3 regions of the Peribacillus sp. QJM3NY_7 genome follow, and region 1 is predicted to be linked to each of the others. Evidence: riboswitches for the same ligand, from Rfam matches in the RefSeq annotation. Region 1 holds a riboswitch; each other region holds the start of a gene.
The links. A riboswitch is a leader RNA that binds a small molecule or an ion and turns the genes downstream of it on or off. The one in region 1 is predicted to bind S-adenosylmethionine.
Positions count from the first base shown of each region.

Region 1 (10,118 bases):
CTAAATATCTGAAAAATGAATTAAATGGTAAAATAATCTTGTGCATCTATTTTCCAAAATGATTTGGAGGGGAATGCAGATGGAAAGGATTTTGAAAAATCTATTCCTTTTTTTATCAAAGAATAAAGCTATGACACAGGCAGCGAAAAAATACGGGCTGCGGTTTGGTGCATCTCGCTTCGTGGCAGGAGAATCCTTGGATATGGCATGTGATGTGATTGCTGAACTTAACCGGAAGGGGCTTGCTGTCACCATTGATTATTTGGGTGAATTCATTGAAGATGAACAAGAAGCAGGGAAGATGGCAGAAGAGTGCATCGAAGCCATCCGGATGATTGGCACAAATGAACTGGACTCACAGTTATCCCTGAAGCTGACCTCGATGGGCTTGGATGTGTCCGAACAAGTCGTAATGAATAACATGCGGAGAATCTTGGATGAAGCTAGAGCCCATCGAGTTTTCGTGACGCTTGATATGGAAGATTTTCCGCGCTGTCAGCCGACTTTGGATGTATTCAAAACCCTTAAGACTGAATATAATGAATTGGGGACTGTCATTCAAGCTTATCTGTATCGTACTGAGAGGGATATTGAAGAGCTGGATGCATACCAACCGAATTTAAGGCTTGTTAAAGGGGCTTATAAAGAACCAAGGGACGTGGCTTTTCCTGAAAAAAAAGATGTGGATGGGAATTTCAAGAAAATCATCAAGAAGCATATGCAAAATGGAAATTACACAGCCGTTGCCACACATGATGATAGTATCATTGATTATACGAGGGACCTAGTCAAAGATCAGGGAATACCCCGGGATTCATTTGAATTTCAAATGTTATATGGCATCCGCACTGAAAAGCAGCTTGAACTTGCTAAAGAAGGATATAAGGTAAGGGTGTATGTTCCTTATGGTACGGATTGGTATGGATATTTCATGCGCCGCCTTGCGGAGAGGCCAGCCAATATTGCTTTCGTTTTAAAAGGCCTATTCAAGAAATAGGAAGCGAGAGCCGCCCCGGAAAAGGGACGGCTGCTCAAATCAAGAAGGATTATCTTTTGAACTGATTGTTCTGGCTGTTCACTTTATTGATTCCATGTTGACGTTCAGCGCCAGGGCCGGCATTGCCTTTAACACTTGCTGCGCTCACGGCTGCTTTAGAAGGATTATCTTTACGCTTCATTATATAAGTCACCTCCTGCCCGGTTATTTTTTACTGAACGGAGGAGAAATAACCGAAAGAACGCGGAGAAAAAAAAATATTTTTTCCTGTTTAATCATTGCGGAATTTCCAAATATATTCTATATTAGTAATAAGAAAAAATATTCAAAATTTTTTTTGAATTAAAAATGAATGAACATTCATTCAATAAATTGTGTAAGGGGGATATAAACTTGGTTCGACAAATACGAAAGGCTGCTGTTCTAGGGTCAGGAGTTATGGGATCAGGGATTGCTGCACACCTTGCTAACATCGGCATTCCGACTTTATTATTGGATATTGTACCTCGTGAACTCACTGAGGATGAAAAGAAAAAGGGACTGACATTAGATAATAAACAAGTGCGTAACCGCATCAGCCAAACGGCGATTACGAAACTTTTAAAACAGAAACCAGCTCCGCTTTCGGCTAAGGGAAACATCGCGTTGATCGAGGCTGGAAACCTGGAAGATGATATAAGTCGTTTAAAGGATGTCGATTGGATCATCGAAGTGGTCGTTGAAAAGCTTGAGGTTAAGCAAAGCGTATTCGCCCAGGTTGATCAGCATCGTAAACCAGGAAGCATCGTTTCATCGAATACATCCGGAATTTCAATCGAAGCGATGGCAGAAGGACGTTCGGAGGACTTTCAAAAGCACTTCCTGGGAACTCACTTCTTCAATCCGCCGCGTTATCTTAAATTGTTGGAAATCATCCCTACTAAGGCAACTTCACCAGAAGTGCTCGAATATATGAAACGATTTGGCGAAGATGTTCTTGGAAAAGGTGTTGTCGAAGCCAAGGATACCCCCAACTTCATCGCAAACCGCATTGGAACTTATGGTTTATTGGTCACTTTGCGGGAAATGCAAAAAGGCGGATACAGTGTCGGTGAGGTCGATTCGGTTACAGGTCCGTTGATCGGAAGGGCAACTAGCGCCACTTTCCGGACACTTGATGTCGTTGGATTGGACACCTTTGCACATGTTGCCAGAAACGTTTATGACCAGGTGGACGGAGAAGAAAAAGAAGTTTTCAAGATACCTGATTTCATGAATGAAATGCTTAAGAATGGGTGGCTTGGAAGCAAGTCAGGACAAGGATTCTTCTTGAAAAAAGGCAAGGAAATCCTTGAACTGAATCCCGAAACCCTTGAATATGCTGCACGAAAAAGATTAAAAACGCCTTCCATCGAAATGGCTAAACAGGCCAAGGGCTTGGATAATAAAATGAAAGCGCTTGTTTATAGTGAAGACCGTGCCGGCCAATTGCTATGGAATGTCCTGAATCCGGCGCTTGTGTATTCTGCCCAGCTGCTTGGGGATATCGCGGATGACATCGTGGCGATCGATCAAGCGATGAAATGGGGATTTGGATGGTCCACAGGCCCATTTGAAACCTGGGATGCGATAGGTGTAGAAAAATCGGCAGCCCGAATGGAAGCGGAAGGCATCACCGTTCCGCAATGGGTTAAGGATATGCTCGCTAAAGGCATCTCATCATTCTATAAAGAAGAAAATGGCATAGTTCACTATTATGATAATGGTGAATATAAAGAGCTTGTCGAAAATCCTAAAGTGATCAATCTTAAAGCGATCAAGAAGCAAAAAGGCGTAATCAAGAAAAACAGTGGCGCAAGCTTGATCGATATCGGCGATGGAGTGGCTCTGCTTGAATTCACTTCGCCGAATAATGCAATCGGTCTGGATATCATACAAATGATCAATGCCGCGGTTGACGAAGCGGAAACGAATTTTAAAGGCCTGGTCATCGGAAACCAAGGAAAGAATTTCTGTGTTGGAGCTAATATTGCAATGATGCTGATGGAAGCGCAGGATGACAATATTTTTGAACTCGATATGGTCATCAGCCAATTCCAACAGGCGATGCTTAAAATTAAGTACAGTGCAGTTCCTGTAGTGGTTGCCCCGTTTAATATGACACTTGGCGGGGGTGCTGAAGTGTCCCTTCCGGCAGCGCGCATCCAGGCAACGACTGAAGCGTATATGGGACTGGTGGAACCTGGTGTCGGCTTGATCCCAGGCGGCGGCGGGACTAAAGAACTTTATGTGAAGACGTTGAGGAATATGCCGAAGGGCGTTGACTTCGACTTACAGAAAGTGGCCAACCAAGTATTTGAAACGGTCGCCATGGCAAAAGTTTCGACCTCCGCCGAGGAAGCGAGAGGGAATAATTTCCTTGATTCAGCTGATGGAATAAGCGTGAATGCAGATCATCAGCTATATGATGCGAAACAGGCGGTACTTTCCATGCATGAACAAGGCTATACCGCTCCAGCCCGCACAAAGATCCCTGTCGTAGGTGAAACTGGATATGCCGCACTGCTATTAGGGGCGGAATCCATGCGCCTTTCAGGATTCTTATCTGAACATGACCTTGTCATAGCCAAAGAGCTGGCATACGTCCTGGCAGGGGGGAAACTCCCATTTGGCACGGAAGTAGATGAACAGTATATCTTGAACCTGGAAAAACAGGCATTCCTAAAACTGATTTCGACTCCGAAATCCCAGGCAAGGATGCAGCACATGCTCGTTAAAGGTAAACCACTCCGTAATTGATGAATAGATGAAGATATGGCCAAAACGAGATCAATAGATCGATAGCTTAAAAATGAGTAAGGGGGATCCTCATGAAAGAAGCGGTAATAGTAGCTGGAGCAAGGACTCCGGTAGGAAGAGCGAAAAAAGGTTCTCTTGCTAGTGTACGCCCTGATGATTTAGGGGCTCTTGTCGTAAAGGAAACGTTAAAGCGTGCAGGGAATTATGAAGGAACGATAGATGACCTGATTATCGGTTGTGCAATGCCTGAAGCGGAACAAGGCTTGAACATGGCGCGTAACATTGGAGCATTGGCGGGATTGCCTTATACAGTACCGGCCATAACGATTAATCGTTACTGTTCAAGCGGGCTGCAAAGTATCGCATATGGAGCGGAAAGGATCATGCTCGGCCAAAGTGATACAGTCATTGCAGGCGGAGCGGAATCCATGAGCCTTTTGCCAATGATGGGCCATGTAACACGTCCGAACGCGAGACTAGCGGAAACGGCACCGGAATATTATATGGGTATGGGGCACACTGCTGAAGCCGTTGCCAAAAAATACGGCATTTCCCGTGACGATCAAGATGCATTTTCTGTTAGAAGTCATCAGAAGGCGGCTAAGGCCATTGCAGAAGGAAAGTTTTCCGATGAAATCGTACCGGTTGACGTTACCCTTCGTTCAGTGGGGCCAGATCTTAAGTTGAAGGAAAAATCATTTACTTTTACACAGGATGAGGGCGTTCGTCCAGGAACGACTGCTGAAGTGCTGAAAAAATTAAGACCTGCATTCTCCGTTACGGGATCCGTAACAGCAGGGAATTCATCACAGACGAGTGATGGTGCAGCCGCGGTCATGGTCATGGACGGGGAAAAGGCTTCTTCCTTGGGGATGAAACCGATGGGTAAGTTCCGTTCCTTTGCTGTAGCAGGAGTACCGCCTGAAATTATGGGCATCGGACCGATTGCAGCCATACCTAAAGCTTTGAAGCTAGCGGGTCTTGAATTATCGGATATTGGTTTATTTGAATTGAATGAAGCCTTTGCTTCCCAATCCATTCAAATCATTCGTGAGCTCGGATTGAATGAAGAGATTGTCAATGTAAATGGCGGAGCCATCGCCCTAGGCCATCCACTAGGATGTTCGGGAGCAAAATTGACATTAAGCCTGCTTCATGAAATGAAGCGCAGAAACCAACAGTTCGGAGTCGTGACAATGTGTATCGGCGGCGGGATGGGTGCTGCCGGAGTGTTTGAATTAATGGCGTAATCCGACCCCTTCCGGAAGCTGTCATGCTTCCGGCGGGTTTACTATCTTAAACACATAGGAGGAAATAACATGTCCAATCAAACTACAGATAACCTCATTAAAGGCGGGGCCTTCTTAATAGAAGATATTACGTATGATCAAGTGTTTACACCGGAAGATTATTCTGATGAGCATAAAATGATTGCCAAAACTTCCGAGGAATTCGTAGTGAATGAAATTCTGCCGCAGGTTGAACATTTAGAAAACCATGAGTTTGACCGTTCCGTTAAATTACTGAAGCATGCAGGTGAAATCGGTTTACTTGGTGCTGATGTTCCTGAGGAATACAGCGGATTGGGTCTCGATAAAATCAGTTCTGCATTGATTACGGAAAAAATGGCACTTGCAGGCGGTTTCGGAATTACGCATGGTGCACATGTAGGTATCGGCTCTTTGCCAATCGTATTATTCGGGAATGAAGACCAAAAGAAAAAATACCTTCCTTTACTTGCAACGGGTGAGAAGATTGCTGCGTATGCCTTAACGGAACCAAGCTCAGGTTCAGATGCCTTGGGAGCAAAAACGACAGCGAAATTGAATGCAGAAGGAACACACTATATTTTAAATGGTGAAAAACAATGGATTACAAATGCAGGTTTTGCAGATGTCTTCTGTGTATACGCCAAAATCGACGGCGAACAATTCTCCGCTTTCATTGTTGAGCGTGATTATAAAGGCGTATCAACTGGGGCTGAAGAAAAGAAAATGGGGATCAAAAGCTCATCTACACGTACTTTAATCCTCGAAGATGTTCATGTACCAGTCGAAAACCTTTTGGGTGTAGCCGGAAAAGGTCATATCATCGCTTTCAATATCCTGAATATCGGCCGCTATAAATTAGGCGTCGGTGCTGTCGGCGGATCTAAACGTGCCCTTGAGATTACAGCTGCTTATACGAATCAACGTCAACAGTTCAAAACGAAAATTTCCGATTTTAACTTGACGAAAGAAAAACTTGCAACAATGGCAGCTAAAATTTATGCAGCAGAAAGTTCTGTATATCGTACGGTTGGCCTTTATGATCAAAGACAAAGCAAATTGACGGATGAGCAAGTGAAAGATGGGAAATCAATGGCGGCTGCAATCGCTGAGTATGCCATTGAATGTTCATTGAATAAATTCTTTGCTTCCGAAGTATTGGATTACGTTACGGACGAAGGCGTACAGCTTCATGGCGGTTATGGTTTCATGCAGGAGTATGAAATTGAAAAAGCATATCGCGATTCCCGTATTAACCGAATCTTTGAAGGTACAAATGAAATCAATAGATTGCTTGTCCCGGGAACATTCCTGAAGAAAGCACTTAAAGGGGAATTGCCGCTACTTCAAAAAGCTCAGGGCCTGCAAGAGGAATTAATGATGATGATGCCGGAAGAACCTGGCGATGAGCCACTGGCACAAGAAAAAATGCTTGTTAGGAACGCTAAGAAAATCGGTATTCTGGCAGCTGGGCTTGCGGCACAGAAATATGGCAAAAATCTTGATCAAGAACAAGAAATCCTCTCCAACATTGCTGATATCGCATCCCTTGCCTATGCAGCTGAATCCGTGGTATTGCGTACGGAAAAAGCAATTGCAGCTACAGGTCTTGAGAAGAACAAACAAAAAGTGCTGTACACTGAAATCTTCGTTCAGGAAGCTTTCAATGAAATAGAACAGCATGCAAAGGAAACGTTAATTGCGGTGGAAACAGGCGATACTCTTCGCATCATGCTTTCGTCGCTCCGTAAGCTGACAAGACACACTCCGATCAATGTCATTGCGAAAAAACGCGAAGCATCCGTCAAAGTAATCGAAACGGAAAAATATGCTCTTTAAGCAATGAGTCAGAATCCGTAAAGGGAATGCCCGTAAAGGCATTCCCTTTATTTCCTTTGATGAAATCGCATTGGAAATTCAAAAGACATTTCGTTGTATTGCGTGGTAAAAACGGGTATTCTATTGATAGGTGGTGAAATGATGGGCTTAACATTATATTGGTACCCAAAATGCGGTACATGCCGTAATGCGAAGAAGTGGCTGGATAATCATGAACTGCAATATGAAGCGATCCATATAGCGGATAATCCCCCTTCGCGAACTGAAATAGAACAACTATATAAAAACAGCAATTTGGAGTTGAAGAAGTTTTTCAATACTAGCGGTCAAAAATATCGGGAGCTGGGCTTAAAGGATAAGCTGAAAGAAGCTTCTGAAGCAGAGATGCTTGATATATTGTCCACAGATGGAATGCTTCTGAAAAGGCCGATTGTTACGGATGGCACCAAAGTGACGGTAGGATTCAAAGAAGAGCAATTCGAACAGGTTTGGAACTGAAATTTCACAAAATATTTGGTTAATTCCTTACTTAAACAAACAATCTACCTTATAATGGAATAGATAAAATAAGATGTACATATGGAGGGTTAATTATGACAACTACACCAAAAGAACTTCGTTACACTAAAGAACATGAATGGGTCAAAACGGAAGATGGAACAGTGCGCATTGGAATTACGGCATTCGCACAGTCCGAGCTAGGGGACATCGTATTCGTTGAGCTTCCGGAAATCGGCGATGAATTGAAAGCGAACGAACCATTTGGAAGCGTTGAATCCGTTAAGACCGTTTCTGAGCTTTATGCACCTATCAGTGGCAAGGTTGTTGAAGTGAACGAAGATTTAAGTGACAACCCTGAATATGTAAATGAGTCTCCTTATGAAAAGGCATGGATGGTCGTGCTTGAACCATCTAATAGCAGTGATATTGAAAACTTGATGAGCGCTGAAGAGTATGAGAGTTTAATCAACGGTTAAAAAAGAAAGGAGAGGGGGGACTGAAAAGGCCTGCTCTCTTTTTCATTTGTACAGTGGGTGAGTTGCGCACATAATTCGTGAGATGGAGTGATGACATGGAGTGGGGCGAATTCGATAAAGTGATCATTGTAGAAGGCAGTTCCGATAAAAGAAAAGTTGCCTCCGTTTTAAATGAAGATGTGGAAATAAGATGTACGAATGGGACCATATCATTAACTAAGCTGGATGAATTAGTGGATGAATTGATGGACCGTGATGTTTATCTCCTTTTTGACGCAGATGAATCAGGAGAAAAGCTGCGGAAGCAGTTCCGAAGGGAAATGCCGGAAGCGAACCACCTGTATATTAATAAAATGTACAAAGAAGTGGAGAGCTCACCCGAACATCATATCGCAACTGTGCTCCTATCTGCCAATATGAATGTGAAAATGAAATTTTTAAGTCAAAGGGTGAACGACTAATTGATGCAGGAATGGAAAGAAGAAGAGTGTAAGCTTGCTGTTGAAAATGGGGAAACCTTTTGCTTATATTTATATACACCTTTATGCGGAACCTGTCAGGTGGCCTCCAAGATGCTGACGATATCCTTGGAGCTTTTCCCCGAATTGAAGGCAGGCAAAATGAATATGAACTATATCCAAGCAATTGCCGAATCATATGAAATCGAAAGTGTTCCTTGCTTATTGCTTTTCAAAGAAGGGCAGCTGCACAAAAAAATATATGCCTTTCAATCCGTTCCTTATTTGTACGGATTGCTTAAGGAAATCAGTTAGGAAACCAATCAGAACCGCGGTTGGTTTTCTTTGTTGCTGACATTTGAATGAGAGCAGGAAATAAACAAAGAATATTCTAACAATTCATTGACTGATTTAATCTAAAATGCTATATTTTGAATTAAGTAATGGCAGAATTTAATAGTTCTTATCAAGAGTGGCGGAGGGACTGGCCCGACGAAGCCCGGCAACCGGTATAAATTTTTATATACGGTGCTAATTCCAGCAGAGTGTTGGCTCTGGTAGATGAGGTGTGTTCTTGAAACCTCTTCTTATTGAAGTGGTTTTTTTGTTTATAAAAAGCCAGATTTCATATAAATCCAACTAAATCCATAGAAAAAGGTGAAATTAAATGTCAGAGAAAAAGTTACGTTTTGAAACATTGAGTGTTCATGGCGGTCTGCAAGCTGATGAAACAGGTGTCCGTGCCGTTCCTATCTACCAAAGCAATGCATACTTGTTCAAGGACACCAACCATGCAGCAAATTTATTTGGCCTGAAGGAGAATGGCTATATATATTCACGGCTTCATAATCCCACGGTCAGCGTTTTTGAGGAAAGAATGGCCTTATTGGAAGGCGGTATCGGCGGATTGGCAACGGCAAGCGGAATGGCCGCCATCTCACTTTCAATCCTGAATATTGCTGCTGCAGGGGATGAGATTGTTTCAGCCTCTACATTATATGGCGGTACGTATAACCTTTTCGAAAACACTCTTCCTAAATATGGGATCAAAGTGAAGTTCGTTTCTCCCGATGACCCTGAGAATTTCAAAAGGGCGATTACACCAAGAACTAAAGCCATTTTTGCTGAAACGATCGGAAATCCAAGTTTGAGGGTGCTCGATATTGAAGCGGTAGCGGAAATCGCCCACGAAGCCGGCATACCTTTAATCATTGATAATACCTTCGCGACACCATATCTTTGCAGACCAATTGATTTTGGAGCGGATATTGTCATCCATTCCGCTACAAAATGGCTTCTTGGAAATGGAACGACGCTAGGCGGTGTCATCGTGGATGGAGGGAAATTCGATTGGAACTCGCCGAACTATCCTGGCTTCACGGAGCCTGACCCAAGTTACGACGGTCTGGTATACGCCGAGGCAGTTGGCCCTGCCGCATTCATAACGAAAGCCCGGGTCCAGTTACTCCGTGATTTGGGCCCTGCGCTAAGTGCCCAAAGTGCATTCCAGTTTACGCTTGGACTTGAAACGCTGCATGTAAGAATGAAAGAGCATCTATCAAACACCAAGTCTGTCATTCAATATTTAAAAAACCATCCTGCCGTGACCTGGGTTTCACATCCTGGTGATGAGGAACATCCCGATAAAGCCCTTGCGGATAAATATTTGCCAAAGGGAGCTGGATCTGTCGTCACATTTGGGATTCAAGGTAATCGCGAAGCTGGGGCAAAACTTATCAATTCGGTGGAATTATGGTCCCATGTGGCGAATGTAGGGGATGCGAAGAGCTTGATCATCCAC
Region 1 covers NZ_CM149663.1:5,111,973-5,122,090, reverse strand. The annotation lists gene AC0VX1_RS24840 (proline dehydrogenase family protein) at 80-997, shown strand; gene AC0VX1_RS24835 (YuzL family protein) at 1,047-1,181, opposite strand; gene AC0VX1_RS24830 (3-hydroxyacyl-CoA dehydrogenase/enoyl-CoA hydratase family protein) at 1,391-3,775, shown strand; gene AC0VX1_RS24825 (acetyl-CoA C-acetyltransferase) at 3,847-5,025, shown strand; gene AC0VX1_RS24820 (acyl-CoA dehydrogenase family protein) at 5,095-6,882, shown strand; gene AC0VX1_RS24815 (arsenate reductase family protein) at 7,024-7,380, shown strand; gene gcvH (glycine cleavage system protein GcvH) at 7,476-7,859, shown strand; gene AC0VX1_RS24805 (toprim domain-containing protein) at 7,955-8,320, shown strand; gene AC0VX1_RS24800 (thioredoxin family protein) at 8,324-8,632, shown strand; SAM riboswitch class I at 8,778-8,885, shown strand; gene AC0VX1_RS24795 (O-acetylhomoserine aminocarboxypropyltransferase/cysteine synthase family protein) at 8,985-10,118, shown strand, end outside.

Region 2 (10,118 bases), 2.0 Mb from region 1:
GCCAACAGGATTTTCCCTTTCTTAGCACTATCTTCAGCGTTTTCCATAAGTGGTTCAAGGTGAGCTACAGCCGCCTTCATCGCTTCAGCACTCTGAAGCACCTCTGCGACAATAAGTTGGTTGTCATTGAACAGCCGCCCCACTTCACTCATCCCATCCATCAATGGGCCATTGATGATTTCCAATGGGGTATCACCGCGCTCTATCGCTTCATTTAAATCATCAATCAATCCTTCTTTCGTTCCTTCGATAATATAGTTACCAAGACGTTCGTCCAATGGCAGGATCACACCATCATCCTTCTTCTCCGCTTTTTTTCCACGATAAAATTCGGTAAAAATCGCTAAAGTTTCAGTTGATGTCTCAAACAGGAGTGCCTCCGCCAATTTCACTTCCTCATCCGATATCAAGGCGAAACGTTCAAGTTTTTCTGTATTCACGATAGCATAATCGAGACCCGCTTTTGTACAATGGTAAAGGAAAACGGCATTTAATATTTCCCTTCCCCTCTCCGGCAGACCGAAAGAAACGTTGGAAATTCCAAGTATCGTCAGGCATTCCGGAAACTTTTCTTTAATCGCCTTTATTCCATTCACCGTCTCCAATGCAGATCCAATATATTGTTCATCCCCAGTGCCTACAGGAAATACCAGCGGATCAAAAATGATGTCATTTTTGTTTAGACCGTACTTATTGACGAGCAAATCCACAGACCGCGTAGCCACTTCCAATTTCCGTTCAGCATCAACAGCCATCCCAATTTCATCAATGGTTCCCACGACAACGGCAGCACCATATTGATGGACTAAGGGTACTATTTTTTCAAAGCGCTCTTCACCATCTTCAAGGTTTATGGAATTTATGATCGATTTTCCTTGTGAATGTTTTAATGCTTGTTCAAGTACGACTTCATCCGTAGTGTCGATGACCAATGGGACTTTCACTTTTTTGACGACCTCTTCTACAAATTCCTTCATGTCGCCAAGCTCATCCCCATCAGGATCGGCAAGACAGATATCAATGACATGGGCGCCTTTCTTTACCTGGTTACGTGCAATTTCGGCAGCTGGCTCGTAATGCTTTCCACGTATCAGCTCCTTGAATTTTCGGGAACCGATAACATTCGTTCTCTCCCCTACGAATAAAGGACGCATTGAATCATCATAAATTAGCGGCTCTATCCCTGATACGGCATGACCATGGGCAGCTTCCATAATTGTACGGGGCTTCATGCCTTCGAGTACCCTGGAAAGTTCTTTAATATGTTCTGGTGTCGTGCCACAACATCCGCCAATAATATTGACCCATCCCTTTTCGGCAAATTGCTTCATTTTCTCTGCCAGGGATGTAGGTGATTCATGATAGTGGCCTTCTTCATCAGGTAGCCCGGCATTCGGATAACAGCTGATGGCGCTATTTGATATATCTGCAAGTGTCCTGATATGGTCTATCATGAATTCCGGCCCTGTTGCACAATTAAGGCCGACAGCTACGGGTTTCATATGTTCAACCGATAAATAAAAAGCTTCTATGGACTGGCCTGCAAGTGTCGTGCCCATCGGTTCGATTGTTCCTGATATGATGACAGGCACATCTTTTCCCGTTTTAGCGAATGCTGCTTTGATTCCAGAAAAGGCAGCCTTGACATTAAGCATATCCTGACAGGTTTCCACCAACAGCAAGTCTACCCCGCCATCCAAGAGACCCAGTGCCTGCTCTTCATAAGAATCTGTTAAAACATCAAAAGTCGTTCCGCCCGTTACGGAAAGCGTTTTTGTAGTGGGGCCCATCGATCCAGCTACATATCTTGGCCATTCATCATTGGAATATTTTTCACAAGCTTTAACGGCAAGCTCAGCTGAAATTTTATTTAGCTTGTAGGCAATCGTACTTATTTGGTATTCCTCAAGGACGATGCTGGTCGCTCCAAAGGTATTTGTTTCTATGATATCTGCGCCCGCTGCTAAATATTTTTCATGAATGGATTGGATGATTTCCGGTTGCGTCAGTGATAAATATTCATTGCAGCCCTCGAATTGTTCCCCACCAAAATCGTCTGCTGTCAAATCCTCCGCTTGAAGCATCGTTCCCATCGCCCCATCAAGTAGGAGAATCTTAGAATTCAACTGATCTTGTATCGCTTTTTTATTCATGTACTTTCCACCTCTGATGTCTGTTTACTATCGACTTTTCTAATATATTTCGTAAGTTCCGCCGTCATTTCATAGCGAAGGAATGGAGTGATTAAATATATGCCCTTGAATTTTTCCCTAGCCGCGTCCACCAGTTCCCGCGCGATATTCACCCCTTCAATCCTTGACTTTACAGGGTCATCCCCCGCTAGAGCCATGGCCCTTCTAACATTATCAGGCAATTTGATGCCTGGGATTTCATTATGGATGAATTCGGCGTTCCGGGTGCTTGTCAACGGCATGATACCGATGAAAATCGGGGTTTCCAGATGTTTTGTCGCTTCATATACTTCTTCGATTTGCTCCACGGAATAAATTGGCTGTGTCAAAAAGGATTGAGCACCGCAGGCAATCTTCTTTTCCATTCTAAGTACGGCTTTATCCAGATATTTCACATTGGGATTAAAAGCTGCCGCAATTTTAAAATTTGCCCGTTGACCCAAACTTTGACCGGAATAGGAAAGACCTTCATTAAATTGTTTGACCATGCTTATCAGGTCAAAGGAAGATAAATCATAAACCGAAGTGGCACCCGGGAAGTCCCCAATTTTTGAAGGGTCTCCGGTGATGATCAATAATTCGTTCAGCCCCACCGTCTGCAGACCCATTAAATGTGACTGCAGGCCAATCAAATTTCGATCACGGCATGTTATATGCACCATCGGTTTTATATTCAATTGGTTCTTCAGTAAATTAGCCAGTGCATCATTCGATATCCTCGGTGAGGCAAGTGAATTATCCGCTAATGTTATGGAATCGACCCCTGCTTTTTTCAAAACTTCAGCACCACTCATGAAGCTCTCTATCCCTAGCTTTTTCGGTGGATCAAGCTCAACAAGAATCGTCCGTTCCGTTTTGGCTTTTTCGTAAAGGGGAAGTTCCAATTCTCTATCGTTCACTTCAATTACTTCTATTTCACGGGATTTCGTAAATTTCTCTTTCACGGGAGCCAAACTTCCAATTGCATGCTTTACAGCTTGAATATGCAGTGGAGTCGTTCCACAGCACCCTCCTATGATCGCGGCGCCTTGCTCACGAAGTTCCAGGGCACTAGAACCGAAATATTCCGGGACAGCTTTATAAACGAGCCTCCCATCGACATAATCCGGCAGGCTGGCGTTAGGGTAAATGGCAATCGATGCTTGCTTTGGCAAACTCACTTCTTCCAAGGCCCGAATCATATGATGTGGTCCAAGGCGGCAATTCACCCCAACCACATCGGCACCCAATTGCTCAAGTTTTTGAAAGGCATCATTTAAATGGATTCCATTTTGAAGATTACCCAGTTCATGCATCGAAACATTTGCGATGATCGGGAGTCCAGATTCAAATTTAACGATTTTCAGCACGGTCTCCAGTTCTTCCAGGTCATAAAATGTTTCCAGGAGGATCCCATCAGGGTTTTCCATCAACAAACTGTATAGCTGTTCACGAAAACCTCGCTTTATCTCTTCCATGCTTAAATCCGATTTCCTGATCCCCCGCTGTGCCCCTATGGTACCGAAGACATATGCCTTTCCTTTTGCTGCTTTTTTAGCAAGAATGACTCCCTGACGATTGATTCTGCTCACTTCACCTTCAAGTCCATGCCGTTTCAATTTGTTGAAGTTGGCCCCGTAAGTATTCGATTGAAGGATATCTGCACCAGCTTCCAGATAGGCTCTGTGGATGTACTCTATTTTATCTGGGTTCGTGCAGTTTAATTCCTCATAACATTGATCGATGCCATAAGAGTAAAGCAAGGTCCCCATTGCCCCTTCCCCAACCAGCATTCTTTCTTTCACTTCTTTACGAAAATTCATTATTACACCCTCTCCCAAAAACAATCCTGTTTTTGTCGTTTTCTATAGAGTATGAGAGAAAAGAAAAAAAACCTTCTCAAAGAAGAAGGTTTTTTGAAACATTCTCCTCATCTATCAAGCTCTGCTTGCTGGATTTAGCACCTTTGCCTAAGCTGGTTGCTGAGGTTTCTTCGGGCCAGTCCCTCCACCTCTCTCGATAAGATCCATTTATATAATTTTCATAAGATTTCAAAATTTGATTATATTTAATTTACATTAATAGTCTGTCAATTTCAATACCTGATCGACATTTTTTTCACTTTTGCAAAAATCATTCAATCTTTTGCTGCTTGAACCCTCTTCAAGATCCTTTGTTTCCAGTCTTCCGCTAACGAGTCTAGTGTAAGTATAGCCTTAGCACCTTCAAGCCCATCCCGTTTATGAAGGATGACCTCTGCTGCGTAATGGACAGAAATTTTTTCTTGTAGACGATCTATCAGCACAATCTCGTTTTGTTTATTTATCGTTCCTTCTTGAAGTACTCTTGCAAAATAACCAGTGAAACTCGTTTTCAGCACGTGTTCCAAAAACTTAGGTTCTTGATTGAAGAGGGAAATGGTCGAACAAGGTATCCTCCCTTGGTTAATTTGAACAATCACATCGCCTATTTGATAAATATCGCCGATATATGTTGTTTCTTCCTTCATCCCCGCTATAGTTAAATTTTCACCGAATGCAGGGATATCCAGCTCTTTAGAGAATTTTTCATTCCATAATGAATAATGCTCAAATGGGTAAAAGCACAAAGCCCGATCAGGACCTCCATGGAACTTTACATTACCGACACCATCACCGATTATGCCAGCTTTAGTCACTTTCAAATTATCCTGTGCTTGTTTATCCATGGCTGAAAAGATATCAATATTCGAAAAAATTTCATGTTTCGGCTTCCCCGCATGTAGTGATTTGATTTTCCCATTTTCCATTTTGCATCTTCCATTCATATTAAATTTATATCGTCCTATATGTATAAATTATACTAAAAGTCCATTTTATTCAGTACCTTTTTATATGTATATGAAATGAAAAAGCCATATGCGGCGTTAATGGGCTAAATATCATTGATTTCCAGAAAAATTCATAGGTTAGTTTCAGTAATTTAGTTGCTATTTCAGAATTAAATATGGTAGAATATGAACACAATATATAGTCGAAAACTACAACCGTTCGCCTATATGTTGATTTTCACGATTGAATTCCTCATTGTCGCTCTTTAGGGAGCGAATTTTTTTTGCTTTCGTTAATATCCACTAATTTCCTGTAATTCCATTCAGTTTCTTGCATCGTGATCGACTCACCTATTTGTACTTTCCTTCCCTCTTTATCAAGACCTTTTCATCTTATTAGAAGCCTGATTCCTTGCAAAAACAAGCAGAAAGCCGAGCGACATCATCCGTCTTCCGCTCAGCTTCCTGTTTACGCTTGTTTCTTTTTTTTCGGTGCCGCTTTCTTTCGGGTCGTCTTTTTCTTTTCCGGTTCATCATGTTTTGTACGGTCTATGGATGCTTGTAGTGCCTCCATTAAATCAGTTACATTGTTGGAAACTGGTTCTTTTGTTTTCGCTGTAATCGTCGTCTGACCCGTTTTCTTTGATTCAATCAATTCTAGTAACGCGGTTCGATAGTCATCGGTGTATTTTGTCGGATCGAAAGTAGTCGTTAATTGATCTATCAATAATACGGCAGTATCGATTTCTTTTTTTACAATGGTATCATTGGCAGGGATATTCGGAACATCCGCTGTGGAGCGGACTTCATCCGGATAATGAATCGTTTCCATAACCAAGGTATTATCAACGACTCGGATTACCGCCATTTGTTCTTTGGAGCGAATGATGATTTTTGCCAACCCAACCTTATTCGATTCCTTGAGGGCCTGCCTCAAAAGGGAATAAGCTTTTATCCCCCCGTCATTTGGGGACATGTAATAACTCCGGTTAAAATAAATAGGATCTATTTCTTCAATTTTAACGAAATCCACGATTTCCACGGCTTTTTCTTCGTTTTGTTTTTTCAGTTGTTCTAGTTCATTGTCTTCCAATACAACAAACTTTCCCTTTGTATACTCAAAAGCGCGGACTATATCATCCTTCCCCACTTCTTTCTCGCATACTGGACAAACCTTTTCGTATTTAATCGGTGTATGACATTCCTTATGCAACGTCCTTAAAGATATATCCTTATCCTCCGTTGCAGCATGAAGTTTGATCGGAATGTTCACCAAACCGAATGATATGCTCCCCTTCCACATCGTATGCATATTCGTCACCTCATAACTTATTTTTGATGAGAAGAACAATTTTATTATTCCCCTTTGTTCAAAAAAAACCGAAAAAACAATTGCCAACTCTAACACTTCGTTTTTTTGGCAAAATAATGTTATCAATTATTTGCGGAGGTAAATACAAAAATGAAACCGATGCTGCCTACCTATTACCCTGAAGCCCCCAACTCCAATGATTGGCGTTATGAAGTCAAGTATGACGGCTTTAGGGCTATTTTAACGATAGACTCCGATACCATAAGCATTTCGAGTCGAAATGAAAAGGAATTATCACCTCAATTCCCAGAAATCATTGCTTACATCAAAGACCTGGACCTGGAAGGTTATCTCCCGCTTCAATTAGATGGAGAATTGGTCTGGCTTACGAATCAGGCGAAAGCGGACTTTTTTCAAATACAGTGGCGAGGACGCCTTGGGAAACTATCCTTAATTTCAGAAAATGCCCGTTTTTCCCCGTGTCGGTTTATAGCGTTTGACCTGCTTCGCATCAGCGGAAAAGACATAGCAGATAAACCTATGGTGGAACGAAGGGAATTGATGTTGAATATGGGGGGAAAACTCGGTCTTCCTATACCTCCTGATCCCACCGATAAGGCTTTGATACAATTAATAGAGAGTTTTGACGTTTTGGATATTGCCTTGAATAAGGTCACCTTGTTAGATGGCGAAGGGATTGTCGCCAAGGAAACTCGGGGTGCTTGGCAAGAAGGAAGACGTACAACATCTTGGATTAAGGTGAAAAATTGGAAGACCGTTTCTTGTTTCATCACAGCATTGCACAAAGAAAATGGCTACGTTTCCCTTGCAGTATTGAAAGAAGGTGCCGTAACGAAAATTGGAAGTGTCAAAAATGGACTGAGTGCTAGAGATAAAAGTATATTGCATCAATTGATCAAGCAAAATGCATCAGACGAAGACGCACAATTTTTTTATATCCACCCATCCATTTGCATTGAAGTTCAATTCTTGCACGTTTATGAGGAAAATGAATTGCGTGAACCTCAGTTTTCCCAGTGGCTTTTACAAACTTCTCCCGACGAATGTACCTGGGAGAAATTCGTGCTAGGCCAATATACATTTCCAGATACTGTACAAATAACTTCCAGGGATAAACCGCTTTGGAAAACAGAAGGTAAACAGGTGGTAAAAGTAGAATATCTTCATTATTTACGGGAGGTTTCAGCTTTCTTCTTACCCTTCTTGAAGGATAAGCTTCTTACCACGATCCGCTATCCTCATGGAACTTTGGATAAAGAAAGATTTTTCCAAAAAAACAAACCTGATTATGCGCCGAACTTTATAAAAACGTTCATGGATGAGGATATCGAGTATATGCTGTGTAACGACATTGAAACTCTCCTTTGGTTTGGTAATCAACTTGCATTGGAATTTCATGCCCCATTTCAGAAAGCCGGTAAAACAAGACCCGACGAAATCGTCCTGGACTTGGATCCTCCTTCCATCGAATATTTCTCGCTTGCGGTAAAGGCTGCACAGGAAATAAAAAAGGTGATGGAATCATTAAGGATTAAAGCTTTTGTAAAAACTTCAGGTAACAAAGGACTGCAAATTCACATCCCTCTGCCTGAAGACAGATTTACTTATCAGGAGACTCGCATATTCACTGACTTTCTAGGTGATTATTTAACAAGTTCCAATCCGAATGATTTTACAACGGAAAGAATGAAAATAAATCGGCATAATCGACTTTACTTGGACTTTGTGCAGCATAGTGAAGGAAAAACCATCATTCTTCCTTATTCCCCACGGGGAAATTCTTTCGCTGGTGTGGCTACACCTTTGTTTTGGGAGGAAGTGAACGAAAGTCTCCAGTTAAAGGACTTTACGATTGAAACCATACCAAACAGAATAAAAAGGGACGGGTGTGCGTTTATGGATTACCGACTGGTGGATAATGGACCAGCCTTTTTGGAAGTATTGTCGTTCCTAAAACAAAAAAAGACCAATAACTAATTGGTAAGATGGAAAGTTGCTCTAGAAACGCGCTTTCCGCGGGCGGTTTTTGCTTTGATGCAGCTTGGCAGACAGTCGAGCGGTTAGGGAGCGGACTTCTGAAATTAACTCGAACATTATTTTTGAAGGTTAGTAATTCTGATCGTTGATTTCCACACCAGGCACTCGCTTGCCCGGGCGGTCCGCCCTCGGCGCTGGCCTGCGGGGTCTCCCTTGGACTCGCTTTTCCCGCAGGAGTCTCGCGCCTTCCGTTCCAATCAACTTAGTGTATTAAAAGAAAAAACTGCTGGCTCGTCTTATTCCGAAACCTATTTAAGACTAGTTTATCCTTCAGTTTTTTTTATGTAACCCTTAATGGATGGAAGAAATTTGCGACACTCCTGCCGAATAACTGGCTAGTCGAGACCCCACAGGTTCTTTTAGCCGAGGAGGCTTGGCAGACAGTCAGCTGAAAGCGAGCGGATCTTTGAAATCAACTGCAACTTTTTTCAAATAAGAAAACTGCAGGAAAACTCGTTTTTTCGAGTTCGCCTGCAGTTTAAAAATTTCATAATAATTTTGTTCTCAAATAACTTTGCACTTCATCCTGCAGCTTGGCATATAAGCTTGTTTCCAATTCAAAATCCTCTTTTTCAAGCATTTCAAATTTTTCAGGTTGATCTAAGTCCATTTCAATCGATACTTTGAATTCATAGGTTGCATTCCCGATTAAATCAATTGAATACGTTTGGCTTTCTACATCATGGTGGACTACGCATTTAACTTTTCCGCCGTTATTGTAGACAGATATTTCACTTTCCAACGCGTTTAACCCAACAGAGCATGTTACTAGGCTAGAAGCCGACATCGCCGTTCCACATGCATTCGTGAAGCCTACTCCACGTTCGAATGTCCGCACATAAATGCTCCCTGGTTCCAACTCTTTCACAAAGCTGACATTGACACCATCAGGGAAAAGTTCATTCGGTTGATTGACCTTTGTTGAAAGTTTTTCCTGCAAATCACTTTGTAAAACATCACTATCGACAAGTGTGATCAAATGTGGATTTGGAACCGCCAATGCCGAAAATAAAAGGGTATCATGCAGTTCCGGCAATGTTTCGTTTTGCAGCTGTTCTTTAGCCAATACAAGAGGTAGATCCTTCACATTAAAACTTACCGGTGAAATTTCCACCTTGAAAGTCGGAATGCCCTCATAAATATCTTCCGTTTTTTCGACTAGTAAATTTGCCTTCATGGTTTCCACGATCATTTTATCTAGCCCCAGAACGTCGTTCGCGTAACGTGCAACACAGCGAAGTCCGTTGCCGCACATCGAGGCTTCCGATCCATCCGCATTAAAGACACGCATCCGGCAATCAGCATGTTCACTTTTCATTACGAACAAAATACCATCCGCTCCGAGCCTCTCCCGATTGCATAGGGCCTTCGCGAAATTTTTCCGCTCTTCTTCCGTAAACGTCAGGGTCGTAGTCAATTCATCAATTATCAAGAAATCATTTCCTGAACCATGGCTTTTTAAACCTTCAATAATCATCCTGTCACATCCTCTAATATGCTGCTTGTCATTTATCATTTTTTTAATATTCTATATCATAGCATTTTGAAGATGGATGTGTCATCGCGTAAATCACATTAAATCCATTTTTTTCGACGAAAAAACCAATAAGAAGAGCGGTTGGAATAAGAATTAACTCATTCCAACCGCTCTTTTGAATTTTAACCGATCATACCAATGATGAAATAGACGATAAACATTCCGGCACTCACATACATCGGGGCTGACACTTCTCTCGCTTTTCCGGTTACAAGCTTCAAGAATGGGTAC
Region 2 covers NZ_CM149663.1:3,130,350-3,140,467, forward strand. The annotation lists gene metH (methionine synthase) at 1-2,153, opposite strand, end outside; gene AC0VX1_RS14920 (bifunctional homocysteine S-methyltransferase/methylenetetrahydrofolate reductase) at 2,150-3,994, opposite strand; SAM riboswitch class I at 4,099-4,197, opposite strand; gene AC0VX1_RS14925 (MOSC domain-containing protein) at 4,309-4,959, opposite strand; gene ku (non-homologous end joining protein Ku) at 5,450-6,292, opposite strand; gene ligD (DNA ligase D) at 6,443-8,290, shown strand; gene dapF (diaminopimelate epimerase) at 8,838-9,827, opposite strand; gene AC0VX1_RS14945 (NCS2 family permease) at 10,010-10,118, opposite strand, start outside.
Region 2: linked by a shared signal. The riboswitch ahead of AC0VX1_RS14920 (bifunctional homocysteine S-methyltransferase/methylenetetrahydrofolate reductase) and the one ahead of AC0VX1_RS24795 (O-acetylhomoserine aminocarboxypropyltransferase/cysteine synthase family protein) in region 1 are both predicted to bind S-adenosylmethionine.

Region 3 (10,118 bases), 150 kb from region 1:
GAATGGGACTTGCGAGTTCAAGGGATTGAAACATGATAATCGATTGACGAATACGCTGATATATTTAGGGGGGGCTATCTTTAATTTAATCAGCATGCTGATCATATATAGCTTAGTGTATCAGAATATCCTGGACAGCTCGGTGATCTGGTATCAATTCATCTATTTTTCTTTCTACGTTATGTTTTTCTCCCTGTTTCCGATGTATTTCTCGGACGGATCGCCTAGTGATGGGAAGGCTGCGGAATTGGCCTTGAGGAACAAGCTGGAAGATAGGGTGACGGATGATATATTCGTGAAGAAAATGGAGGATGATGATAGCTGCAAGTAAAAAGGGAACGTCCAGATGGCCGTTCTTTTTTTTATTTGCTTTCAGTTTTAGGATTCATCATAAGGCTAAAATCTAGCCTTATGATAAATGTTTATATAACGGTCTAGGATTTTATGGACTGTGCTATTTTCCTGCTTGACGATGAACTTGAAAGGACCAGAACAATGACCATGGCAATGGCAACCCCTGTTGCACCGATCCAGGTTATGGAAGCAAGGGATACTTGTTCTACAGCAACACCGCCAATTCCAGCACCGGCGGCCATGGCCAATTGCATCATCGACTGATTCAGACCGAGCATGACTCCTGATGATTCAGGCTCAAGGGTCGCTAAATGATATTGCTGTGTCGGCCCTGATGACCATGCTGCGAACGACCATAATGTAAGGATTATCAAAACGGCCATCAATGAATTCGTAACGATGGATAACATGATGATCATCACAATATGAAGCGCCATTCCGCCAACTAGTGTAAATGATACACCCCATCGATCCGTACTATATCCGCCAAACTTTGATCCGATCAGGCTTGCGATACCGAATATAAGCAAGGCCGTGCTAAGTATAGAGTCACTTATCCCTGATACTGATAGCAGGTAAGGGGATAGATAGGTATAAGCTATCGAGTATCCGCCAAGCCAGAAGAAGGTTATCGATAATCCAAGGGCAACTTTCCTTTTTTTAAGAAGGGCCAGTTGCTGGAGAAGCGGTACTGGTTTATCCCCTTTGGTGGGAGGAATGGTAAAGGATAAAACGATCATGGCAATCAGGCCGAATAGGGCGATTCCGCCAAAGACGGATTTCCACCCGAATGCATCTGCCATGATTCTTCCGAGAGGTACGCCAATGATAAGGGAAGCTGTAAACCCCATGACAACTGTCGCAATAGAACTGGCTTGTTTATCTGGCGGAGCAAGCTTAGCGGCAATATTCAGAGCGGTGACTACAACCAATCCTGCACCAAGTGCCATGATTATGCGTGCAAATAGAAAAGGGCCAAAGCCTGGTAATAGAAAGGCAAGCAGATTGGCCACTACGAATAGTCCAAGGGAATACAACATTAATCTTCGTCTGTCTAAACTTGCTGTCAAAGCCATGAGAATGGGTGTACCGATTGCGTAGACAAGGGAGAAAATTGTAATGAGCTGTCCTGCGGCAGCAAGGGTCACTCCAAGAGAATCCGCAATCTTATCCAAAATTCCGGATATGATGAATTCGGATGTTCCTACTAAAAAACTGATGATCGCTAACATGTAAATTTTCCATGTATTAAGCAAAATAGATTCACTCCTCATTAATGATTATTGATTTTATATAAAGACATATCGCAATATGTTGATATGTATGAATAAAAAAATAAACATATCGCGAAATATCGAAATGTTAGAGAGAAAAATGAACCCAACCCTCTAAGGTACGGATCAAGCTCATTTTCATACTTCTTCTTTCAAGAAATCAGTAATTTTTGAGATTGCCTCTTCATCTCGTTTGTAATACGTAAACTTTCCTATCCGCTCCGTTTTAATCAATCCTGCTCTAAGAAGCATCGAGAGGTATTGAGAGGCCGTGGACTGGGTCATGTTTAATTTTTCCGTAATCTGACTTACGCAAACGCCGGTTTCCTTCATGTCTATTCCCTCATGAGGGGTGAAGTGGAGTTCAGGCGCCTTGAGCCATTGTAAGATTTGCAACCTGGATTCATTGGATAATGCTTTAAATATCTCGATTGTTTTCATACATTTCATTATATCGAGAATTATCGATATGTCAAATGGTTTTATCATTCATCGTTATTCATAAATAGTAAAACTTGATACCGTTATCTAAAGAGTCATTAAAGGAATGGAAGTGTATTATTGCAAGAACCTAATCGGCTCCCATATCAGTGCGGGCCGATTAGGTTGTTCAAATCCTGTAAATCAGAATTAAAGTCTCCGCTAAATAATCATTCCCATACTTCTTTCGCTACATCAACGACGAATTTCAGCTTTTCCCATTGCTGTGCTTCGGTTAGCTTGTTGCCGTGATGGGTGGAGGCGAAGCCGCATTGAGGGCTTAAGCATAATTGTTCGAGCGGAACGAAGTGCGATGCTTCTTTAATGCGTGCCTTAACAGCTTCCTTGTCCTCGATTTCTCCATTTTTTGAAGTGACGACACCCAGTACGACCCGTGCACCGCCATTTGGAATGTATTCCAATGGTTTGAAATCCCCTGAGCGTTGATCATCATATTCCAAGAAGAATCCATCCACTTTTTCTTTTGCCAATAAAGTTGGGGCGATACGGGCATAGCTTCCTTCAAACGCCCATGTCGACTGGTAGTTTCCGCGACATAGATGGGTAGTGACGATAAGGTCTTCTGGTTTGCCTTCCAATGCTCCATTAATGACCCGAAGTGCAAGATCAATTAATTGTTCCCTCGTATATTTTCCATCTTTGAACTGGAAATCCGGAGCTGAAAGTCTGGCAATATATACATCATCCAATTGAAGATAACGCACACCTGCTTCATAAAAGGCTTTCAAAGCATGCTGATAGGCGTTGATGATATCATTTGCATAGTCTTCAATATCAGGGTAGACGTCTTCATTATGAATGCCTGCAGCAAATAATTGATTCGGACTGGGGATGGTTTGCTTGGCAACGGCACGTCCGTTCACGATTTTGTTCAATTCAATGAAATCACGAATGAAGGGATGTTCAGGGTTGAATGAAACCTTCCCGGTATTGCGAACATTATATCTCTCTGTTTCGACACCATCGAATGTGAGGCCTTTTTCAGTTACATATCCCTCGATGCCATTTAAATGTTCGAGGAAGTCAAAGTGCCACCATGTTCGTCTGAATTCACCGTCCGTAACTGCCTCTAAACCAACTTCGATTTGTTTATCGACGATCCGATTGATTTCTTCAGTTTCAATTTCACGAAGCCTCTCAGCTGAAATGGTACCTTCCTTAAAGTCCTTCCTGGCAATATGTAAACGTTCCGGTCTTAATAAACTTCCGACGTGGTCCGCCCTGAATGGTGCTTTCGTTAATGTGATTGACATGTTGATTCCTTCTTTCCTTTTAAAAATAAAAAACCTCTTCTTAAAAATAAGAAGAGGTGTTGGTAACAAAGCTATATACTCTTCTTATCTTCAAGTTTTTACACTTCTGGAATTAGCACAGTACAAGATCGGTCTGTTGCTGAGGCATCAAAGGGCCAGTCCCTCCACCTCTCTGGATAAGAGTTGTCTATTAAATTAACTATGACTATACAGGTAGTTTTTACGAAGGTCAAGGGGTGGAGCTGGAATATTTCGAATATACCGTTTATTAATCCGGGCTGAAATGTTAACGGCATCAGGGAGTCCGGCATATGCTTTGAGTGGGGAGGGAATGCAAGGATGAGTCCATTCAAAAATGGCATACCGATTACGGTAACTGATGCCATGATAGAGAGAATCATAAAAATGAAATCATCTGATCAGGATATTAAAGTCGAAATTAAGCCAAAGCATATTGTGCTTTCCGGAACGATGGAAGTGAAAAAAATGATGTTTAAGAAAAACGTGGCTTTCCGAATTACATTAAAACCGGTTCATGTGGAAAAAAGAACGATTTCATTTGAATTAGTCGAAATGGAACCAATTGACAGGGATTTCATCAACAAAAGGATATTTAACAGACCGCCATTTTTTGAATATGAAAAAAGAGCGATCAAAATGAATGTTAATGCTTGGAGCATCGTGAGAAAAATTCCCATTGGCACAATTAAATCGTATGAACTCGTCGAAGGTGCATTGAAAATGAAACTCTCTTTATGATTCAAGGGGATATTTTACATATATCCTTTGCTGCAATCTATAAAGGGTGTGAAAGGTATGATAGTGTTAAGGTTACATGGTTCATGAAAAAATGTGTTTGATAAATCAAGTTCTTTAAAATATACTAAATGACTTGAAGTTTTGAGTTTTTCTGGTAATGAGGAGGATAATGATGGATCAGAAGATTTTGCCTGCTTCAGCAAGCATGAAGGATTTTGAAAGATTTCTAGAAAGTTCCTATGAAATAGGTGTGTTTCTTGATTTGCATATCTCACAATTGAAAAATGTAAGTATGATGGCAAAGCAGCATAATAAGAAAATGATTTATCATGTCGATTTGATCCATGGCATAAGAAGTGATGAGTACGCGACAGAATTCATTTGTCAGGAATATAACCCCTTTGGGCTGATTTCGACTAAATCAAGCGTTATATTGAAGGCGAAGCAAAAGGGGGTCATTGCCATCCAGCGAATCTTTTTAATAGACTCACATGCGCTTGAGAAAAGTTATAAGCTGGTGCAGAAAACCAAGCCGGATTATATCGAAGTATTGCCGGGCGCCATGCCATGGATGATAAAAGAAGTGAAGGAACGATTGCAGACACCGATTTTTGCAGGCGGCCTCATACGTACTTCGGAGGAAGTCCTGAATGCCCTTGATGCCGGCGCCTCGTCAATCACCACTTCAAAAACTGAATTATGGGATATCGTCTAATAGGGAAAAATTGAAAAAAATTACAGAATAATAGATTAATTTTTCACAAAATATTGACAGCGTTTTCATAACCTAGTATATTTTACAGTACAAGTTAATATATGTGACGGAGACTAGGAGATTCACAACAGATCTATTCATAATTTTTTTTATGAATATAGTTCTGCTGTGGATCTCCTTTTATTTGTTGGCAAGGTTTAAAAAATTATCAGGGGAGGGGTTTTATCATGACTCCATTTTGGGGAGAAGTGTTAGGCACGATGATTTTAGTTTTATTCGGAGCAGGTATTGGGGCAGGTTCATCCTTAAAGGGTTCCTATGCAAAAGATGCCGGCTGGATCGTTATCACGATTGCGTGGGGATTGGCTGTTACCATGGGTGTTTTTGCAGTGGGTTCCATAAGCGGGGCGCATTTAAACCCGGCGGTCACAGTAGGGTTTGCCATTATTGGAGAATTTCCATGGAGTGATGTGCCGGGTTACATCGTTGCCCAGATGATTGGCGCGATACTCGGCGCAACTCTAGTATTCCTGCACTATTTGCCACACTGGAAAGCTACGGATGATCCAGGGGCGAAGCTTGGTGTATTCGCGACTTCACCTGCAATCCCGCACACATTTTCAAATCTATTAAGTGAGATGATTGGAACTTTCATCCTTATTCTTGGTCTATTATTTATAGGGGCCAATAATTTTACAGAGGGCCTAAACCCATTCGCAGTCGGGTTATTGATTGTCGTGATCGGGATGTCACTTGGGGGAACGACAGGATACGCCATTAACCCGGCCCGCGACCTGGGGCCGCGCATCGCTCACTTTTTGCTGCCGATACCTGGTAAAGGAAATTCCAACTGGGGCTATTCATGGATTCCGGTCGTTGGACCGATTGTAGGGGGTTCACTTGGTGCCGTTTGTTATAAAGCATTCTTTATGGGGGAAATAACGGCAGGATTTTGGTCTGTTATGGGTGCAAGCCTGGTACTATTGATAGTAGCCTATGCTTTTGGTAAAAAACAGTCACATGAATTGGATAGCAGAAATATCGCTAGTTAATTAAAAGGAGGGGCATACACAATGGAAAAATACATTTTATCATTAGATCAAGGAACAACAAGTTCGAGGGCGATTTTATTTAATGAAAAGGGGGAAATCGTCCATTCCTCCCAAAAGGAATTCACGCAGCATTTCCCTAAACCAGGCTGGGTCGAACATAACGCCAATGAGATTTGGGGGTCGATCCTGGCGGTGATCGCCGGTGTACTATCTGAATCCGGTGTAAAGCCAGAGCAAATTGCCGGTATCGGGATCACCAATCAGCGTGAAACGGCAGTCGTTTGGGATAAGGAAACAGGTACGCCTGTCTATAATGCGATTGTATGGCAGTCCAGGCAAACAAGTGGAATCTGTGATGAGTTGAAGGAAAAGGGACTTAATGATCTATTCCGGGATAAAACGGGATTGTTGATAGATGCCTATTTTTCCGGAACGAAAGTGAAATGGATCCTCGATAATGTGGAAGGGGCGCGGCAAAAGGCGGATGAAGGCAAGCTGTTATTCGGTACCATCGATACTTGGCTGATCTGGAAGCTATCAGGAGGCAAGGCTCATGTAACGGACTATTCCAATGCATCCCGGACATTGATGTACAATATCCATGAACTGAAATGGGATGAAGAACTGCTTGAGATATTGACTGTACCAAAGTCGATGCTGCCGGAAGTGAGGCCTTCCTCTGAGGAATATGCACGTACGATCGATTATCATTTCTTCGGCCAATCGATTCCGATCGCCGGGGCAGCCGGTGATCAGCAGGCAGCATTATTCGGCCAAGCCTGCTTTAAGGAAGGAATGGCTAAAAATACGTATGGAACAGGCTGTTTCATGCTCATGAATACAGGAACCAAGGCTGTCAGCTCTGAACACGGACTATTGACGACCCTTGCTTGGGGCTTGAATGGGAAGGTCGAATATGCACTGGAAGGCAGTATATTCGTAGCTGGCTCCGCCATCCAATGGCTGCGCGATGGCCTGCGGATGCTGCATGATGCCAAGGACAGTGAAGCCTATGCAAAACGGGTGGAAAGTACGGATGGAGTATATGTGGTACCGGCCTTTGTAGGACTTGGAACTCCATATTGGGACAGCGAAGTGCGGGGTGCCGTTTTTGGTTTGACGCGCGGCACATCAAAAGAACATTTCATTCGCGCCACACTTGAATCACTTGCGTATCAAACGAAGGATGTCCTTGATGCAATGGAGGCGGATTCAGGAATCGAGCTGCAAACATTAAGAGTGGATGGCGGGGCAGTCAAGAATGACTTCTTGATGCAATTCCAGGGCGACTTATTACGTGTGCCCGTCGAGAGGCCGACCATAAACGAAACTACAGCATTAGGTGCTGCATACTTAGCAGGCCTTGCTGTCGGGTATTGGAAGGATCAAGAAGAAATCTCCCGGCAATGGGCGGTGGACAAAACCTTTGAACCATCCATGGAAGAGCAAGAAAGTGAAAAATTATATGAAGGCTGGAAGAAAGCCGTACATGCCGCTATGGCATTTAAATAAAAAACAACATGAATTCTTTCTCAAATGAGCTGGAGTATGCTATAATGAAATCAAGTTAATAACTCGGCCGGAGAACAGGAGAGACCATGAATGCGTTATCGTTAATTCGATAATGTGCATTTATGGTCTCTTTTTTTGTTTTTAACGGCAGATTAGGGATATTAATATCTATATAACTTATGCGAACAAATGAACCAATTGAATATAATGACCGAATTCACGAGTAAACGCAGAATTCACGAGTAAACCGTGTAAATTCACGAGTAAATGGAGCGAATTCACGAGTAAATGACCGAATTCACGGTAAACGCAGAATTCACGAGTAAACCGTGAGAATTCACGAGTAAACCGTGTAAATTCACGAGTAAATGGAGCGAATTCACGAGTAAAAGTACAGAATTCACGAGTAAACGCAGAATTCACGAGTATACCCAGAATTCATACAAAAAACAATAGAATGCAATACTTAAAGGAGGAGTCAGGCATGAGGTTTTCAAATATATATCGGGAAGAAACGGTCGAAACTCTGAAAAAAGAGAAATTTGATGTGGTTGTCATTGGTGGGGGAATAACCGGTGCAGGGATCGCTCTGGATGCAACGACCCGTGGGATGAAAGTGGCTTTGGTTGAAATGCAGGATTTTGCTGCTGGTACTTCAAGCCGCTCGACAAAACTTGTTCATGGCGGATTGCGGTATTTGAAGCAATTTGAAATAAAAATGGTTGCCGAGGTTGGTAAAGAGCGAGAAATCGTATATGAGAATGGACCGCATGTGACCACGCCGGAATGGATGCTGTTACCGATGCATAAAGGAGGCACCTTCGGGAAATTCAGTACTTCGATTGGGCTTCGGGTCTATGATTTCCTTGCAGGGGTTAAAAAATCTGAACGCAGGAAAATGCTTTCGGCGGATGAAACACTAAAACGGGAGCCTCTCGTTAAGAAAGAGGGACTGAAGGGCGGAGGCTACTATGTTGAATATCGGACAGATGATGCACGTCTTACGATTGAAGTCATGAAGGCGGCTGTCGATAAAGGTGCAACACCGATAAATTATACAAAAGTAGATAAATTGTTATATGAAAACGGTAAGGTGAACGGAGTCCAAGTGGCCGATTTGCTTTCAGGTGATGCTTATGAAATATACGCAGAAAAAGTTATTAATGCAGCAGGTCCGTGGGTGGATTCCATTCGTGAGAAGGACCAATCGAAACAAGGGAAGACGCTGAAGTTATCCAAGGGTGTTCACGTGGTCATCGACCAATCGAAATTCCCGTTGAAGCAGGCGCTTTATTTTGATACGCCTGATGGCCGGATGATTTTTGCCATCCCGAGAGCAGGTAAAGCTTATGTAGGGACTACGGATACTTTTTATGATGGTGATCCTGCAGTGCCGACCGTTACTTCCGAAGACCGTGCCTATCTATTAAAGTCCATACATTATATGTTTCCAGAAGTGAACATTACGGATGATGATATCGAATCCAGCTGGGCTGGGGTAAGGCCGTTGATTCTTGAAGAAGGGAAAGATCCTTCTGAGATATCAAGGAAAGATGAAATCTGGGAGTCCGATTCTGGCCTTATCACGATTGCGGGTGGGAAATTGACCGGTTATCGCAAAATGGCAAAAACGACGGTCGACCTTTTAGCAGGGAAACTTGCCCAGCAGTCCAATAAAAAGTATCCAGCCAGCAGCACGAAAGGCATGCCGATTTCCGGAGGGGATGTCGGGGGATCAAGCAACTTCTCCGATTATATCAAGCAACATGTTCAAATGGGAGTTGACTCAGGGCTCGTTTTAAAGGACGCCAAAGAGATATTGGCCATGTACGGTTCCAACGCACCTGTGTTATTCGATATCGCCAAAAACGAAGGAGATGGAGGAGCGACTATCGGCATTCCAAAGAAATTGTTCGTACAGCTGAAATACGCAGTGGATCATGAAATGGCCGCAACTCCAGTGGATTTCTTCTTCCGCAGGACGGGGACATTGTTATTCGATATCGATTTAGTCCAAACGCATAAACATGCAGTGATCGATTATATGGCTGGATATTTTGGATGGACGGAATCAACAAAAATGGAGAGAGCCAAACAATTGGAACAGGAAATTTTGGGTGCGATTAAAGTATCTTGATCCATATGCAAAAAACATGACGCCGGCGGAATCGCTGGCGTTTTTTTTGTATTCGGAATTGATTATCGGGGGATTTGCAAGTGGAAAAATAAAAATGTTCATGTAAGATTTCCTGACGCGAAAAACTATTGTTTAATCTATTAAGATGAAATATAATCGATAAAAGATAAGTTTGAATTTTCTAAATTTAATTTAAGGAGGAAATTGATTGTCTGATTTTATTACGGCTTTAAATGGGGTTTTATGGAGTACGCCAGTCATTTATATATTATTGGGAGTAGGTTTAGTATTCTCTATTTTAACCCGGTTTCTGCAAGTAAGGCATATTAAGGAAATGGTCATTTTGATGTTCCAAGGGAAAAGTTCGGAAGCGGGGGTTTCCTCATTCCAGGCTTTATCCATAGCCCTTTCAGGTCGGGTCGGTACAGGTAACATTGCAGGAGTGGCCACGGCTATCGCCTTTGGCGGTCCCGGTGCCGTTTTCTGGATGTGGGCCATTGCCTTCATTGGAGCATCGAGTGCTTTCGTGGAATCAACTTTAGCTCAAATATATAAAGTCAA
Region 3 covers NZ_CM149663.1:4,965,788-4,975,905, reverse strand. The annotation lists gene AC0VX1_RS24060 (hypothetical protein) at 1-331, shown strand, start outside; gene AC0VX1_RS24055 (MFS transporter) at 435-1,610, opposite strand; gene AC0VX1_RS24050 (ArsR/SmtB family transcription factor) at 1,767-2,069, opposite strand; gene AC0VX1_RS24045 (5-methyltetrahydropteroyltriglutamate--homocysteine S-methyltransferase) at 2,279-3,382, opposite strand; SAM riboswitch class I at 3,464-3,565, opposite strand; gene AC0VX1_RS24040 (hypothetical protein) at 3,722-4,141, shown strand; gene AC0VX1_RS24035 (glycerol-3-phosphate responsive antiterminator) at 4,314-4,856, shown strand; gene AC0VX1_RS24030 (MIP/aquaporin family protein) at 5,084-5,908, shown strand; gene glpK (glycerol kinase GlpK) at 5,930-7,420, shown strand; gene AC0VX1_RS24020 (hypothetical protein) at 7,598-7,843, opposite strand; gene AC0VX1_RS24015 (glycerol-3-phosphate dehydrogenase/oxidase) at 7,905-9,557, shown strand; gene AC0VX1_RS24010 (alanine/glycine:cation symporter family protein) at 9,766-10,118, shown strand, end outside.
Region 3: linked by a shared signal. The riboswitch ahead of AC0VX1_RS24045 (5-methyltetrahydropteroyltriglutamate--homocysteine S-methyltransferase) and the one ahead of AC0VX1_RS24795 (O-acetylhomoserine aminocarboxypropyltransferase/cysteine synthase family protein) in region 1 are both predicted to bind S-adenosylmethionine.